2 linked regions of the Adhaeribacter radiodurans genome follow. Each later gene encodes a partner of the first gene's protein in a complex. Links are inferred from orthologs where the notes say so. Each region holds a gene or a part of one and is shown on either strand. Other genes may lie near its edges.

Evidence for each region. Proteins that work in one complex are often made in the same cells at the same time.
Region 2: the proteins of trxA (region 1) and trxB are in contact, whole or in part, in a crystal structure (PDB 1F6M), measured with the Escherichia coli proteins. The link is inferred for Adhaeribacter radiodurans from one-to-one orthologs.

Annotation. Positions count from the first base shown.
Region 1 is NZ_CP055153.1:1,422,356-1,430,833, forward strand. The notes cover bases 2,715-5,624. They hold trxA (thioredoxin), read right to left. Parts: upstream 4,378-5,624; coding sequence 4,051-4,377; downstream 2,715-4,050. Other genes in these bases: folE (GTP cyclohydrolase I FolE), read right to left, coding at 2,755-3,435; HUW48_RS06110 (6-pyruvoyl trahydropterin synthase family protein), read right to left, coding at 3,428-3,835; HUW48_RS06120 (pyridoxamine 5'-phosphate oxidase family protein), read right to left, coding at 4,900-5,472. Outside these bases: HUW48_RS06085 (TolB family protein), read right to left, coding at 1-539; HUW48_RS06090 (DUF2628 domain-containing protein), read left to right, coding at 711-1,046; HUW48_RS06095 (DUF4268 domain-containing protein), read right to left, coding at 1,086-1,547; HUW48_RS06100 (TIGR01777 family oxidoreductase), read right to left, coding at 1,676-2,593; HUW48_RS06125 (tetratricopeptide repeat-containing sensor histidine kinase), read left to right, coding at 5,832-7,736; HUW48_RS06130 (DUF4056 domain-containing protein), read left to right, coding at 8,010-8,478. UniProt on the Escherichia coli protein: Participates in various redox reactions through the reversible oxidation of its active center dithiol to a disulfide and catalyzes dithiol-disulfide exchange reactions.
Region 2 is NZ_CP055153.1:2,507,881-2,513,422, reverse strand. The notes cover bases 2,785-5,542. They hold trxB (thioredoxin-disulfide reductase), read right to left. Parts: upstream 4,754-5,542; coding sequence 3,815-4,753; downstream 2,785-3,814. Other genes in these bases: HUW48_RS10350 (sigma-70 family RNA polymerase sigma factor), read right to left, coding at 4,908-5,542; HUW48_RS27475 (peptidoglycan DD-metalloendopeptidase family protein), read right to left, coding at 2,785-3,503. In the rest of the region: accC (acetyl-CoA carboxylase biotin carboxylase subunit), read left to right, coding at 127-1,626; bacillithiol biosynthesis deacetylase BshB1, read right to left, coding at 1,736-2,452; more of HUW48_RS27475, read right to left, coding at 2,463-2,784.

The sequences.
Region 1 (8,478 bases):
GTCGCAACAAAGGGCTGACCAAACTTAGCCACCTTCATCGTGTATTTACCGCCGCGTCGCTCCAGTTGAATTACATCGGGTCCGGTCACAGTAGAACGGATTTCTTCGGTAGCTGCGCCGGAAGTGGGCCGGTATTGCAAAGCTGTTAAGCCATCGCCGTGAACGGAAGCATTTACGTGGGCCGAACTGGAATCTAAACTCTGGCGGACAATCCAGCCTATTTTACGGTGCGGATCAACGCCTTTGCCCAACAACTCCCCGCGGGTATATAAGATAAAGTCGCCTTTCAGGCGTTTCCAGACAAAATGAAATTCATCGTGGTTGCCCCACATATTGGTACCAGAACCAGCTAATTCGTATTCGTCGCCGGTAGCTGATTTATAAGTAGCGGAACCCTTATGGCGTACTTTTCCTACATCGGTTTGCCCTTCAAAAATACCTAAATCAGATTTCTGCGCGAACGTGGTAAAAGTCGGGAGAAAAAACGAACCGAAACAAACGGCAACTAGTAAGCAAAAGTTATAAAATGAATATTTCATGAAGTAATTCCTTAAAAGTTAAGAGAATTTAAATTTTAGCAGTTAAAAGAAGCCGCATTTTAATGGGTACAAGATAATTAAATGCCGCAAGTAGAAATAATAATTACTAAATTTATTATACTTATTAATAAAAGCAACCCTGGTATTTATAGTCTGTTAACTTCTGTTTGTATGGAAACTTCCAGTGAAGAACTTGCGGCTTTTTTGCACGATGATGCGCACTACTTAACGGAGTGGAGGAATATAAAAGAATTTGATATTTCTTCTTTTAATTATTCTGCCTTCTTCTTTGGAATACTTTGGATGCTTTACCGCAAAATGTATATGCCCGCGGAAAAGTATTATGCAAAACTGCACCAAAAAGGAGGTAAATCGTGGATATCAGTAGTGGTGGTAGGATTACTTTTAGTAGGTGATTATATTTATGAAAACCGCAACGGAGAAGTAAAAGCTTCCCGGCAAATTCATGGACCTATTGGCATAACTCCAATATGGCAGACGTATTAATTCTTCGGCAACCGAGGTAGGTAGATTTTGAATAGTTACTTATTTTAATTCTTCAAACGCATATTGGGCATCGCTCCAAAAAGCATCTAAGGCAATAATCCGGGGTTTAAAAAACGAGATTAAAGCAGGCCAATCGTCGCGGTTAAATACGCTAACCGGCGAAATTTCCTGGTAAATGCGGCTAACAGTTCTGTTGTTTTCGTCGGTAGTATGTAAATCCCATTGCCAATCTTCGCCGGTTATTTCTTCCAGCATCGACTTGTGCAGGGTGAACTGTTCAAAAATTAATTCCTGCATTTCAGTATCGGGATGCGTAATTTCAATGGCTATTGAAGCAGTTTTTTTATCGGCCCGCATCCGGAAGTAAAGGTGTTTAAAGCCGGTATTATAGTTAACCCAATTGGCTTTTAATCCTTCGGCCGAAAGTACCGGCATCATGTATTGGCCAAAAGTGGTCCAGAAAGCTTGGCGGAGTTGGGAAGTTTGTTCGCGGGTGTACATGCCAAAAGAACGTTGGTATAAGTAATGGTATTTTCTTATTTTATACCTGGTTCTAAAATTTAAAATGTGAAGTAATGTATTAGCTGTAAAGAAAAGTAAAAGTATAATGCATCTAAATGTAATTAATTTTAAACCTCGTTTACGTAAAACGCTTCCAGTGCTTCGTTAAGATAATTATATTCAAAAGTAAAACCGGTTTGCAGTACCTTATTGGCGCTCACCCGCGAACCACCCAATACCGCTATACTCATTTCGCCTAAAACTAATTTTAATCCAAAGGCCGGTACTTTCAGGCCGGTAAGGGGCTTATGCAGGATTTCGGCTAAATTATGCGTGAATTCTTCGTTGGTAACGGGGTGCGGCGCTACAGCATTATATACACCATGAAACTGATGATCTTCGATGGCAGCAATAAACAAGCGGCATAAATCATCCAGGTGAATCCAAGAAATATATTGCTGACCCGAACCCAGCGGTGCGCCTACCAGGTATTTAATTGGTTTGGCTAATTGAGGCAAGGCGCCGCCTTCTTTACTTAAAACAATACCTATCCGGTAAATAACCGTGCGAATTGACAGATTAGTAGCCTGTTGAGCAGATTTTTCCCAGTCCCGGCAAACTTCGGCTAAAAAGTCATTTTCGGCGTAACTACTTTCTTCGGCTACCAAACGTTCCCCACTGTTCCCGTAAATACCTACTGCCGAAGACGATATAAAGCCTTTTACGTGGTGAGGAACTTTTTGTAATTGGTTTATCAACAGATTAGTGCCTTTGATGCGGCTATCGCGAATTTCTTGTTTGCGTTTGTCGGTCCATTTGCCATCGGCCACGCTTGCCCCTGCCAGGTTAATAATATAATCGGTATAGGTAAGAGCAGCTTCTTCGATATAATCTTTTTCGATATCCCATCTAAAAGTTTTGTATTTCGACTTTTTGGCGCTGCTCCGGCTTAAGTGGGCTACTTCGTAACCCAGATCAATGAGCATTTCCGAAAGACGGGTACCAATCAGGCCCGTACCACCGGTTATTAAAATTTTACCTGCCATGAAATTTGTTTTGGCTGAATCCGTATACTTTAATTATGGTACTAAAACGAAACAACGCAACAAGTAGCTACAGGGGCGAGAATTTATAATAAAGACTAATTTACAAAGTAATTTAAAATTTATATATATAAAAAGTAAATTATTATAAAAATAATCTAAAATTATTTCCGAATGTACTGTAGAAACTCCTGCCGGTACTTATCTTCCTGAAATAACCCCGAAAACTCCGTTGTAATAGTGCTGCTGCCTACATCGTTCACTCCTCGACTCATTACGCATAAATGGTCGGCTTCAATAAATACCGCTACGTTTTGGGTGTGTAATACTTGTTTTAATTCGTCGGCTATTTGCATGGTGAGGCGTTCCTGCACCTGCGGGCGCTTGGCGAAATATTGCACAATCCGGTTTAATTTAGAAAGGCCTACTACGTTTTTCTCCGGAATATAGGCTACGTGCGCTTTGCCGATGATGGGCACAAAGTGGTGTTCGCAATACGAATAAATGGTTATATCGCGCTCCACCAGCATTTGGTTATACGCGTACCGGTTTTCGAAAAGCTTGGCGTGCGGTTTATTCTCCGGATTCAGGCCCCGGAAAACTTCGTTTACGTACATTTTAGCTACCCGGTGCGGGGTTCCCTGCAAGCTATCGTCCGTTAGATCCAAGCCCAAAGTGTGCATAATTTCCCGGAAGTAAAAAGTAATACGCTCAATTTTTTCGGCATCCGAAAGAGCAAAAGCATCCGGACGCAGCGGAGTACCAATAGAAGAATTAGTAGGAATTGGGTCGGTGTCTTCGGATTCCAAATCTAGAGGTATATTAGTAGTATCAGGTTTATCCATGGTATTCAACAAAATTACGGTCGGTTTCAAATAAAGTAACGGATAGTTCGTACGCCGCCGGAATTTTCTCCCGTAGCCGGTTCCAGATCACGATAGCAATATTTTCGGCTGTAGGATTCAGATTTTTGAATTCTTCGGTATCCAGATTTAAATTGTGGTGATCAAATTTAGCAATGACTTCCGTCTGAATCAGATCACTCAATAATTTCATATCGTACACGTAACCCGTTTCGGGGTTAACCGAGCCGGTTAGCTTCACCGTTAAAGAGTAATTATGGCCGTGATAATTCGGGTTATTACATTTGCCAAAAACCCGCTGATTCATTTCGGGGCTCCAGGCTGGGTTGTTCAGCCGATGAGCAGCATTAAAATGTTCTTTTCTACAAACGGTTACTTTCATTAATAGAGCTTAACAGGCTAAGGTAATAAATTGTTCTGGATTTAAGGTCTTTTAGTAAATTGGATGTAGTTATTATACGCAGGGCAAAATTTTTTATTCACTTTTTTAAATCATAAAGCAAATAAGTACCTGCATAATTCTTTCAAAATGGCATTAAAAGAAAAAGCCCTTCTGCCTGGTTTGCAGAAGGGCCTTTAAAATTAAGATAATATAATTTAGGCTATTTGGGCGTCTAATTTCTGAGCAAGGGTAGCTTTTGGTACAGCACCTACTTGTTTATCTACAACCTGGCCGTTTTTAAATACGAGCAGGGTAGGAATGCTGCGAATGCCAAACTTAGCCGATGTTTGCGGATTAGCGTCAACGTCTACTTTACCTACTACTACTTTACCTTCGTATTCGCCGGCTAATTGTTCTACTACCGGACCAACCATGCGGCAAGGTCCGCACCATTCAGCCCAAAAATCTACCAGTACGGGTTTATCAGAATTAATAACTTCATCGAAGTTTGCATCCGTTATTTCAATTGCTTTGTGTGCCATAACTTTTTAATTAAGCATTAAGTTAAAATAATTATTATAGTGATATAGGCTTCAAATATAGTTCCAGGCAGAATTTCTGCCATTTCGGCTTACTTCTTTTAACTCTAAACAATCAAATTAGGTTTTAAAAAGAAGTAAAGTTTTGTAAATCTATCGTAAAAACACGATAAAAGCAAATTTTGTTTCACCTGACAACCTGGCTGCCATACAATCTGTCAGGTGCAGGTTTAAATTGTGCTTTTTCTGCAATAAATTACTCAACAGCTATCCTTTAAAATTGTTACGTCTAAGGTTAATAACCCGAAAGTAGTTCTAGAAAAACGTAGTGATATAGTTCGTTCTTTTTTGCCAGATAAAGTATAGCTTCTTTAATTTAAAAGTTGTTTAGCGTTTCAAAGTTTATCTAGTATAACACCTTTTAAGGTTTTTACCAGAAGTAATTCGGGGAGATATGCGGTCTGGGTTGGGATGACACTACTAATAGCAACATATTTCGAAAGTAATTTAAATAGTAAATTGCTTTTAAGTAAGTTCTTCTGGTGAAGGTTGTATTGCTAAATGGGTGGGCAAACCGTCTAAACTTACTAAATTCTTTTCTTGCTTGTATGCTTCTAATCCTTTTGCTCCTTTTTTCTCGGCCCAATCAAAATGAATAGCGCGCTCGCCTTCGTAATTGTATAAGGGCACGCCAAAACCACAGGATGTTTGTACCAGGTGAATATCGGCCACTATAATCTGGCGGGTACTGGGGTAAATAGTAAAATTGGGTGCGTACGTTGCCCATTGCGTAGAATTGGGCAGCACCGTAAAGCCTTTGCCGTATAATCTTAAAATGATAGGAGCTCCCGCAAAAGAGCAAAACATAAAAGTAATCCGGCCATTTTCCAGGGTATGCGCCGAGGTTTCGTTACCACTGCTGATTAAATCCATGTAGGCTACTTGGTTTTCTGACAAAACCCGGAAACAATCCAACCCTTTGGGCGATAAATTAATGTGACCTTCCGGGCTTAAAGGCGCGGTACTCACAAAAAAGATATGCTGCTTTTGAATAAACTCCTGATGCGCCGGTTTTATAGAGTCATGAAATTTACCCATAGTCTGAATGCTTTAATGGCTGTGCATGAAAAGTAAGAAATACGAATTAAGTTTATAATTTATGGTCTGTTTAGATTTTAGAAGTAAGTATCTCTTTTACATTATTTATTATTTACTAAAAATTAGTAGAAAATCTATTCTCCCTTATTAAAGTAGATTTACTTCGAAATCTAGAATAGTAAAAACCTATAGCCTATTTATTAGCATAGTTGTATATACCATAAACCAATAAGATTTCGAAAAAATGTTTTATCTTCCATTTAGAAGCTGAAATAAAATATATGAAGTCGATTGGTTCCTTAGATAAGTATCCCACCCAAAATTGCTGCATAAAATGTGTTTTCCTTATTCTGTTATTCTTGCTTCCAATATGTACGTTCGCTGACATTCATTTTACTCAGAAGCCGGATAGTAATTTAATTAAGCAATTGCTGGATTCGGGTTATGTAATGGAAAGCATCAACCCCCAGGCGGCCTTAAATATTTACGCCGAAGCCAATCAAATTAGTAAAAAAATAAATTATGTTTTGGGTCAGGCAAAAGCGCAGCATTACAGTGGCATTGTTTATTCAGACCGCAGTGAATACCAATCTGCCTTAATGCGGTACCAGAAAGCCATGAAGCTTTACCAACAGATTAATTATAAAAGAGGGATTGGCGCTTGTTATACGAATATGGGTAACCTGTTTCGGTATCAAGGTAAACTGGACAGTGCCTTAGCATATCACCAATTTGCCATTAATTTTTTTAAACAATCGTCGCAATTAGACGGATTATCTATGGCGTATGGCAATGCGGGAGGGATATTTCAGCAGATGAAGCAATTTGAGAAAGCCAATAATTATTTTACACAAGCGGTAAATGCGGCGGCGCAGGTTAATGATTCGCTTTCCTTATGCCGGGCCTTAATTAATAAGGGTACGGCCTTAAACGATTTAAAGAAATACGATGAATCTGTTAAAATAAATATTCAGGCATTAAAAATTGCTGAACTACTTCAGGATGATTATGGTCTTCAGTTGGCCAATATAAATTTTGCGGATCATTATAAACGAAAGAAACAATATGCCAGAGCCATACAGTTTGGACTGAAGGGTTTACATTATGCCCAAAAGCTTTCTACTCCTTATGATGTAGCTGATATAAAGAAAAGAATAGGAGATTTATATCTGGAAAATGGAAATTTTGCTAAAGCCAAAACTTTTTACCTAGAGGCCATAGAACTTTCCGAAAAAATAAAAGCCACGGAGATTTCTGCTACTGTTTATACTTCTTTGCATAAGCTATATGCGGCCACCGCAGACTATAAACCCGCTTATAATTACCAGACCTTAGCTCAACAATACCAGGACAGTATTTTGGGAGAAAAACAATTAAAAATAATAAATGAATTAGAGGTAAAGTACCAATCGCTGCAAAAAGATAAGGAATTGGCCCAACAACAATTGCAACTAGAAAAGAGCAGGCAATATGTAATTTATAGCATTGGCGCCTTTTTGATTGCTTTATTGGTGGTTCTGTTACTGTATCTGTATTTTAATTACAAAGGAAAGATTTACCACAAACAATTAAAAGCTGTTCAGCAGGAAAAAGAAATACAGGTGTTACAGGCCTTGATGCAGGGCGAAGAAAAAGAACGCACCCGCATTGCCCGGGACCTGCACGATGAGGTAGCCGGTATGCTGGCGGCCGCTAAAATGCACATGAATTCGCTGGTTTTACAGGCACAGGAAATTATTCAGCATAAAGGTTACCACCAGGTAGTAGATCTTTTGGACGAAGCTTCGGTGTCGGTGAGGAAAACGGCGCACAACTTAATGCCGGAGGTGTTAATGCAACATGGTTTAGATAAAGCCTTGTGCCGCTTTTGTAACAACATAAGCAATGATAAACTGCTGGTGGTGCAATACGATTCGTGGGGAGACATTGGCAGGTTTGCGGCAGAATTTGAGCTGTCGGTTTACAGAATTGTGCAGGAACTGTTAAACAATACCATCAAACACGCTCATGCTACCGAAGCTATTGTACAGTTAAGCTACCAGGGTAATGTCCTTTCGATTACAATAGAGGATTACGGAGTTGGTATTAATCTGAATAACCTTTCCGAAGAGGGGATGGGTATGCATAGTTTGAGGTCGCGGGTAAATGCTCTCCAGGGCAAAATAGATGTTTCTTCAGATGTTGGGCAGGGCGTAAGTGTTTATCTGGAGTTTGATACTACTGAATGTACCGTGGAATCCGTGAGGGAAGAAATAACAAGATAGTTATCTGATGTTTAAACCGGAATGTTTATACTAGTTACATAAGGTAAACTTTTAAACCCAGTTATTTAGTAGCTGTATACACTTTTTCAATATAAAGCTTCCTGGCTATAATTCAATCAAGCGCATTGTGTGAAAGCAATAACACCTAACGCGGGAGAAAAAATTGCTATGTGTATTAATTGGCAAGAAGTTTTACAAGGTCTACCCAATAGTTAGTTTTCTGATGCACCCTTCTTTTCCAATTTCACATTTAATAGTTAATTTTGAATTCTTATGAGACTATTAAATATTTTATTGGCAGGCATTTTATGCCTGAATCTTACTTCTTTGCTGGGGAAACCAGTTACTTTAAATACCAAAGGCTTAGCTACTCCTCCTCCTCGTATCATTCGTACCTGCTGCTCATTTGGTTCTGAGTTAAAAATGGCAGTTATACCGGTAAAAAAGGTTACGCAAATTAGTTGTATCAGCAATTTAGGTCCACATCAATATTTAGGCAGCAGTAAAGAAGGTAACGGCATCATTTATACCAAACACGGCGGTTTTGTTGATATGGGCCACTTACGTGATCAAGCCGATTGGACAGCCTACCTGTATGCTTTAATTCGGGAAAGTCAAAAAAATGGCGTAACAATCCAACGCTTGGGACATGAAGGTGGTACAAAAGAGTTAAACCTGAATATACCCGCCGATTTAGATAGCACAGATGCCATTTTATTGGCTGGCCGGATTGCTTATGACT
Region 2 (5,542 bases), 1.1 Mb from region 1 along the record:
AACCCCGGCAAATTTAGGATTTAAATGTTTTATAAACAATTTTAATAATTGACGGGAATAATATAATTAGTAATACTATAAGCTTAGTAGAGATTACGTTATTAAAGCCAAATTGTACACAGCGGCATGAGAAAAATAAATAAAATTTTAGTAGCTAACAGAGGCGAAATTGCTTTACGCGTGATGCGGTCGGCCCGGGAAATGGGCCTGAAAACGGTAGCCATTTACAGCGAAGCCGACCGTAATGCATTACACGTGCAATATGCCGACGAAGCTATTTGTGTAGGAAAAGCAAAATCCGCCGAGTCTTACTTGCGGGGAGATAAAATTATTCAAGTTTGCCACCAGTTGCAGGTAGATGCCATTCATCCGGGGTACGGGTTTTTATCTGAAAATGCGGATTTTGCGCAAGCTGTTCAGGATGCTGGAATTATTTTTATTGGCCCTACTCCTGCCGCTATTGAACTAATGGGCAGTAAACTAGCTGCCAAAGCAGCGGTAGCAAGATATAACATCCCCATGGTGCCCGGCACCGAAGAAGCCATTACCGATGTTGAAGCGGCCAAAAGAGTAGCGCAAGAAGTAGGTTTCCCCATTTTAATAAAAGCCAGCGCTGGCGGAGGCGGCAAAGGTATGCGTATTGTTTCGGAGGTAAGTAGCTTTGAGCAACAAATGCAGCTTGCGGTAAGTGAAGCAACGTCGGCTTTTGGTGACGGTTCGGTGTTTATTGAAAAATATATTGGCTCGCCCCGGCACATAGAAATTCAGGTTTTAGGTGATACGCACGGCAACATTGTGCATTTATTTGAACGGGAATGTTCTATTCAACGGCGACACCAAAAAGTTATTGAAGAAGCTCCTTCGAGTGTGCTAACACCTGAATTACGCGCAGAAATGGGCCAGTGCGCGGTTAACGTAGCCAAAGCTTGTGACTATGTGGGAGCCGGCACCGTTGAGTTCTTGTTAGATGAGAATAATTATTTTTACTTTTTGGAAATGAATACCCGCTTGCAGGTAGAGCATCCGGTTACCGAGCAAATTACGGGTTTGGATCTGGTGAAAGAACAAATAAAAATTGCCGAATGCCAGCCCTTATCTTTTAAACAGGAAGATTTAAAAATTAACGGGCATGCTTTAGAACTGCGGATTTATGCCGAGGACCCACAAAATAATTTTTTACCGGATATTGGAAATTTAACCACCTATAAACGTCCGCAAGGTTTAGGTGTGCGCGTGGATGATGGCTTTGAACAAGGAATGGACATTCCCATCTACTACGATCCTATGATTGCCAAACTAGTTACTTTTGGGGCTAACCGACAAGAAGCAATTGCTAAAATGTTGCGCGCCATTGACGAGTATAAAATTACTGGTGTCGAAAATACGCTGGAGTTTGGCAAATTTGTACTGCAACATCCGGCTTTTATATCGGGTAATTTCGATACGAAATTTATTGAACATTATTTTAAGCCCGAAGATTTACAAGCTCCGGCTAATCCAGCGGCGGAGCAGGTGGCTGCTGCTTTAACCGCCTGGCTGTATGAAACAGCTAAGCCTAAAACCGTTACCACCACAAATAATTCTTCTCCCGTAACTTCTAATTGGAAAAAAAACAGGGTACGTTAGAAACAAGAATACCTGTAAGTACTAACGAGTAGACTAGAACTTAAATTAATTCTTTGAATTATTTATCAGCTAGTAGGTGGTATGCTTTTAAAGCTTATTCGATTTAGTATTATATTAAATCGAATAAGCTACGTACCCCAAGGTGCCTTTCTTTAGTAAAACCTTCGCCGTATGTTGTGCCAATTAAATGACCCATTTCGCGACTACGGGCTTCAATGAAATCTAAAAAATCGGGGTTGGAAATATAAGTATTAGGCTCCGAATTAGTAGGATCATAAAACTGGGATTTAAAAGCCTTAATGGCTTCCAGTTTAATATTCCAATAAGGAGTAATATCTACTACAAAGTCAGGTACCAAAAGGCGGTCTTGTATGTAATGGTAAACTGCCTTTGGGCGCCAGGCCACTTGCGTTGTATTTTCATCTTCAGTTTGAATTTGTTTCAAACCTGCTAAAAAACATGCTTCCGAAACCAAAATGCTTCCTCTCCCATGATCCGGGTGGCGGTCGGTAACAGCATTGGCAATTACAATTTCAGGTTGGTAACGCCGCAGCATTTTAACTACTTCTAACTGATGCTCCCGATCGTTACGAAAAAATCCATCGGCAAACCCCAGGTTTTCCCTTACGTGCAGCCCCATAATAGTAGTTGCTGCTGCAGCTTCCGCCTCTCTAATAGCGGGAGTTCCGCGGGTACCTAATTCACCTTTGGTTAAATCTACAATACCTACCTTTTTTCCGGCCTTTACATGAGAAATAATCGTTCCGGCGCAAGACAGTTCAATATCATCCGGATGAGAGGAAAAAGCAAGAATATCTAATTTCATATTTACTATTTTATTTAACGCGCAGCCTACGCCCGGCCCGAATAGTAGTTCGGGCAGATATATGATTTAACCGCGTAAGTTGGGACACTGAAATCCCGTATTTACGGGCAATAGAACCTAAAACTTCTCCCCGCCGGACAGTATGGTAAACGGTTCGGCGGGCTTTATGTTTTTTGACAGAATTATAGTAATTGAATAAAGCTGATGTTATCACAAAATCATTTTGAAGTAACTTATATTCCGGAAAATCATATAATCTTTCCGGATCTATGGGATTACCTTGATAACGTACTTCATAATGTAAATGCGGCCCGGTGCTGCGACCAGTACTGCCACCTTTACCTAGGAGCTGACCAGCTTTAACAAATTGTCCCACTTTAACCAAGCTTTTACTCATATGGCCATACAAAGTTTCTAAACCATTGTAATGCCGCACTACTACGTAATTACCGTAACCTCCCCCATCCCAGGTTGCAATACGCACCACCCCATCAAAGGCAGCTAAAATAGAATCCCCGGTATCCAGATCCAAATCAGTACCATAGTGCCAACGGTAACCTCTGAAACCAAAATCAGAAGTTATCGGGGTGGTCTCGAGTGGCATTTTACTAAACCGATTACGGGCTTCATCAATCAGTTTTATTGGAATAGCCTCTTTTATCTGGCGACCATCCATGCGATATGGATTCACGCTGCGGGTATCCCAAATGGCATAATAGCCTGCTATTTTAATCCAGGAAGAATCAATCAGTACTTCTTCCGACATTTCTACAATACTTTGTTCCCCCAAATCCAGAGTAGTAGTATCTTCGCTAACAATAGATAGTTTTCTGGCCGGGCTAAATACGGATTTGCTGGCTTCCGATTTCTCATCAGGAAATTCCTGGTACTCGATTAAAGTAGTGGTATCCGGCTTTACATATTGAATCTTAGGGGTTTTAATTTTAAAAAAATCCTTTGATTTTTTCTTCTGTGCCCAGCCTTCGCTAACACTTAACAAAAGAAGCAATATGGTTATATAGTAAGTTAAAGCAGATTTAATTGAAAACATTCGTGCTTGAAGTTTAGCAGTAACGTTAGGTAGTATTCAGATGACTCTTAAATAAACCTCATTACTGCCATTTTTATTGTGAGATAGCTATTCATTACCTCTTATTACTTTCAGACCTTTTTTATTATAGAATTAGTAACCAGTTTCGCTTAAGTGGTAATTAGAATACTTTAAAACATATTACCATTTTAACTTCTCCCCTAATAGAAACAGGACATCCGAAAATACGCGCCAGTTGCCACTCGTATAGAAAGTTAATATTAAAAATATAGTAATTTAAACCAGAACTAACTTCTGATGATTACTTACTTTTAATGTAATTCATTGGCTACTAAATAACGTTCTGCATCCAAAGCTGCCATACAGCCGGAACCCGCTGCGGTAACTGCTTGCCGGTATACATAATCCTGAACATCGCCGCAGGCAAATACCCCGTCTACGTTCGTCTGCGAAGTACCCGGAATTGTTTTTAAATAACCATTAGCATCGTGGTTAATAAATTTTTTAAAAATATCAGAATTAGGTTGATGCCCAATAGCCACAAAAAAGCCTTTTACATCTAAAACCCGATATTCCCCGTTAACTACGTCTTTAATTCTGACTCCATCCACGGTATGCTCGCCTAAAATTTCGTCGGTAACTGAGTTATATATTAATTCAATGTTATGGGTTTTCTTTACGCGTTCCTGCATAATTAAGGAAGCACGCATTTCGCTTTTTCGAACAATCATATACACTTTGCTGCATAAGTTAGCTAGGTAAGTAGCCTCTTCACATGCAGTATCTCCCGCTCCTACAATAGCTACATCCTGCCCCCGGTAAAAGAACCCATCGCACACAGCGCAAGCCGATACGCCACTGCCATTTAAGCGAGCCTCCGATTCTATTCCCAGCCACTTAGCCGATGCGCCGGTTGCTAAAATAACAGCATCCGCTAAAATTGATTTCGAATCATCAATAACAACTTTATGCGGCTTTCCGGAAAAATCTACATCTGTGGCAATACCGTAGCGAATATCGGTACCGAACCGTTCTGCTTGCGTACGAAAATCTTCCATCATTTGGGGGCCATTAATTCCTTGCGGATAACCCGGATAATTTTCTACATCGTTTGTAATAGTAAGTTGTCCGCCAGGTTGTAAGCCCTGGTACATCACTGGATTTAAGCCCGCCCGAGCCGCATAAATAGCAGCAGTGTAACCGGCCGGACCAGAACCTATAATTAATAATTTTACTTTTTCTTCTTCCATTTATATAAAGAATAATCAAATGCGGGGCAAAACTACAAAATAATAACAATTCAAACAGTATTTGTTCTAACCTCGCATTGATAAAACCTAACAGCTTTAAAAGCAAAAAGCCTTAACATGTAGCTAAGGCTTTATTAAAATAATTCTTAAAAAACTAGCCTAAATATGGCTTCAAAGCTTTGCTACGAGAGGTATGACGTAAGCGACGAATTGCTTTTTCTTTTATTTGGCGTACGCGCTCCCGGGTTAAGTTAAACTTCTCTCCGATTTCTTCTAAGGTTAAGGAATGTTCGCCATTCAAACCAAAATACAAGGTTATCACATCAGCTTCCCGTTTGGTTAACGTCGATAAGGCCCGCTGTACTTCTTTCCGAAGAGAGTCGTTCATTAAACCTGTATCCGGCGATTCTTCGTCTTCGTTTTCTAATACGTCTAATAAACGGTTTTCTTCGCCTTGTACAAACGGAGCATCCACAGAAACGTGGCGACCAGATATTTTTAAAGTATCTACTACTTCTGAAGTTGTTAATTCCAGTACTTCCGCAATTTCTTCCGGTGAAGGCTCTCTTTCAAACTTTTGTTCAAGCTCCGAAAAAGATTTAGATATTTTGTTTAAAGAACCAACCCGGTTTAAAGGCAAACGCACAATCCGGGATTGCTCGGCTAAAGCTTGAAGAATAGACTGACGAATCCACCAAACGGCGTAAGAAATAAATTTAAATCCCCGGGTTTCATCAAAACGTTTAGCTGCTTTAATCAAACCTAAGTTACCTTCGTTGATTAAATCGC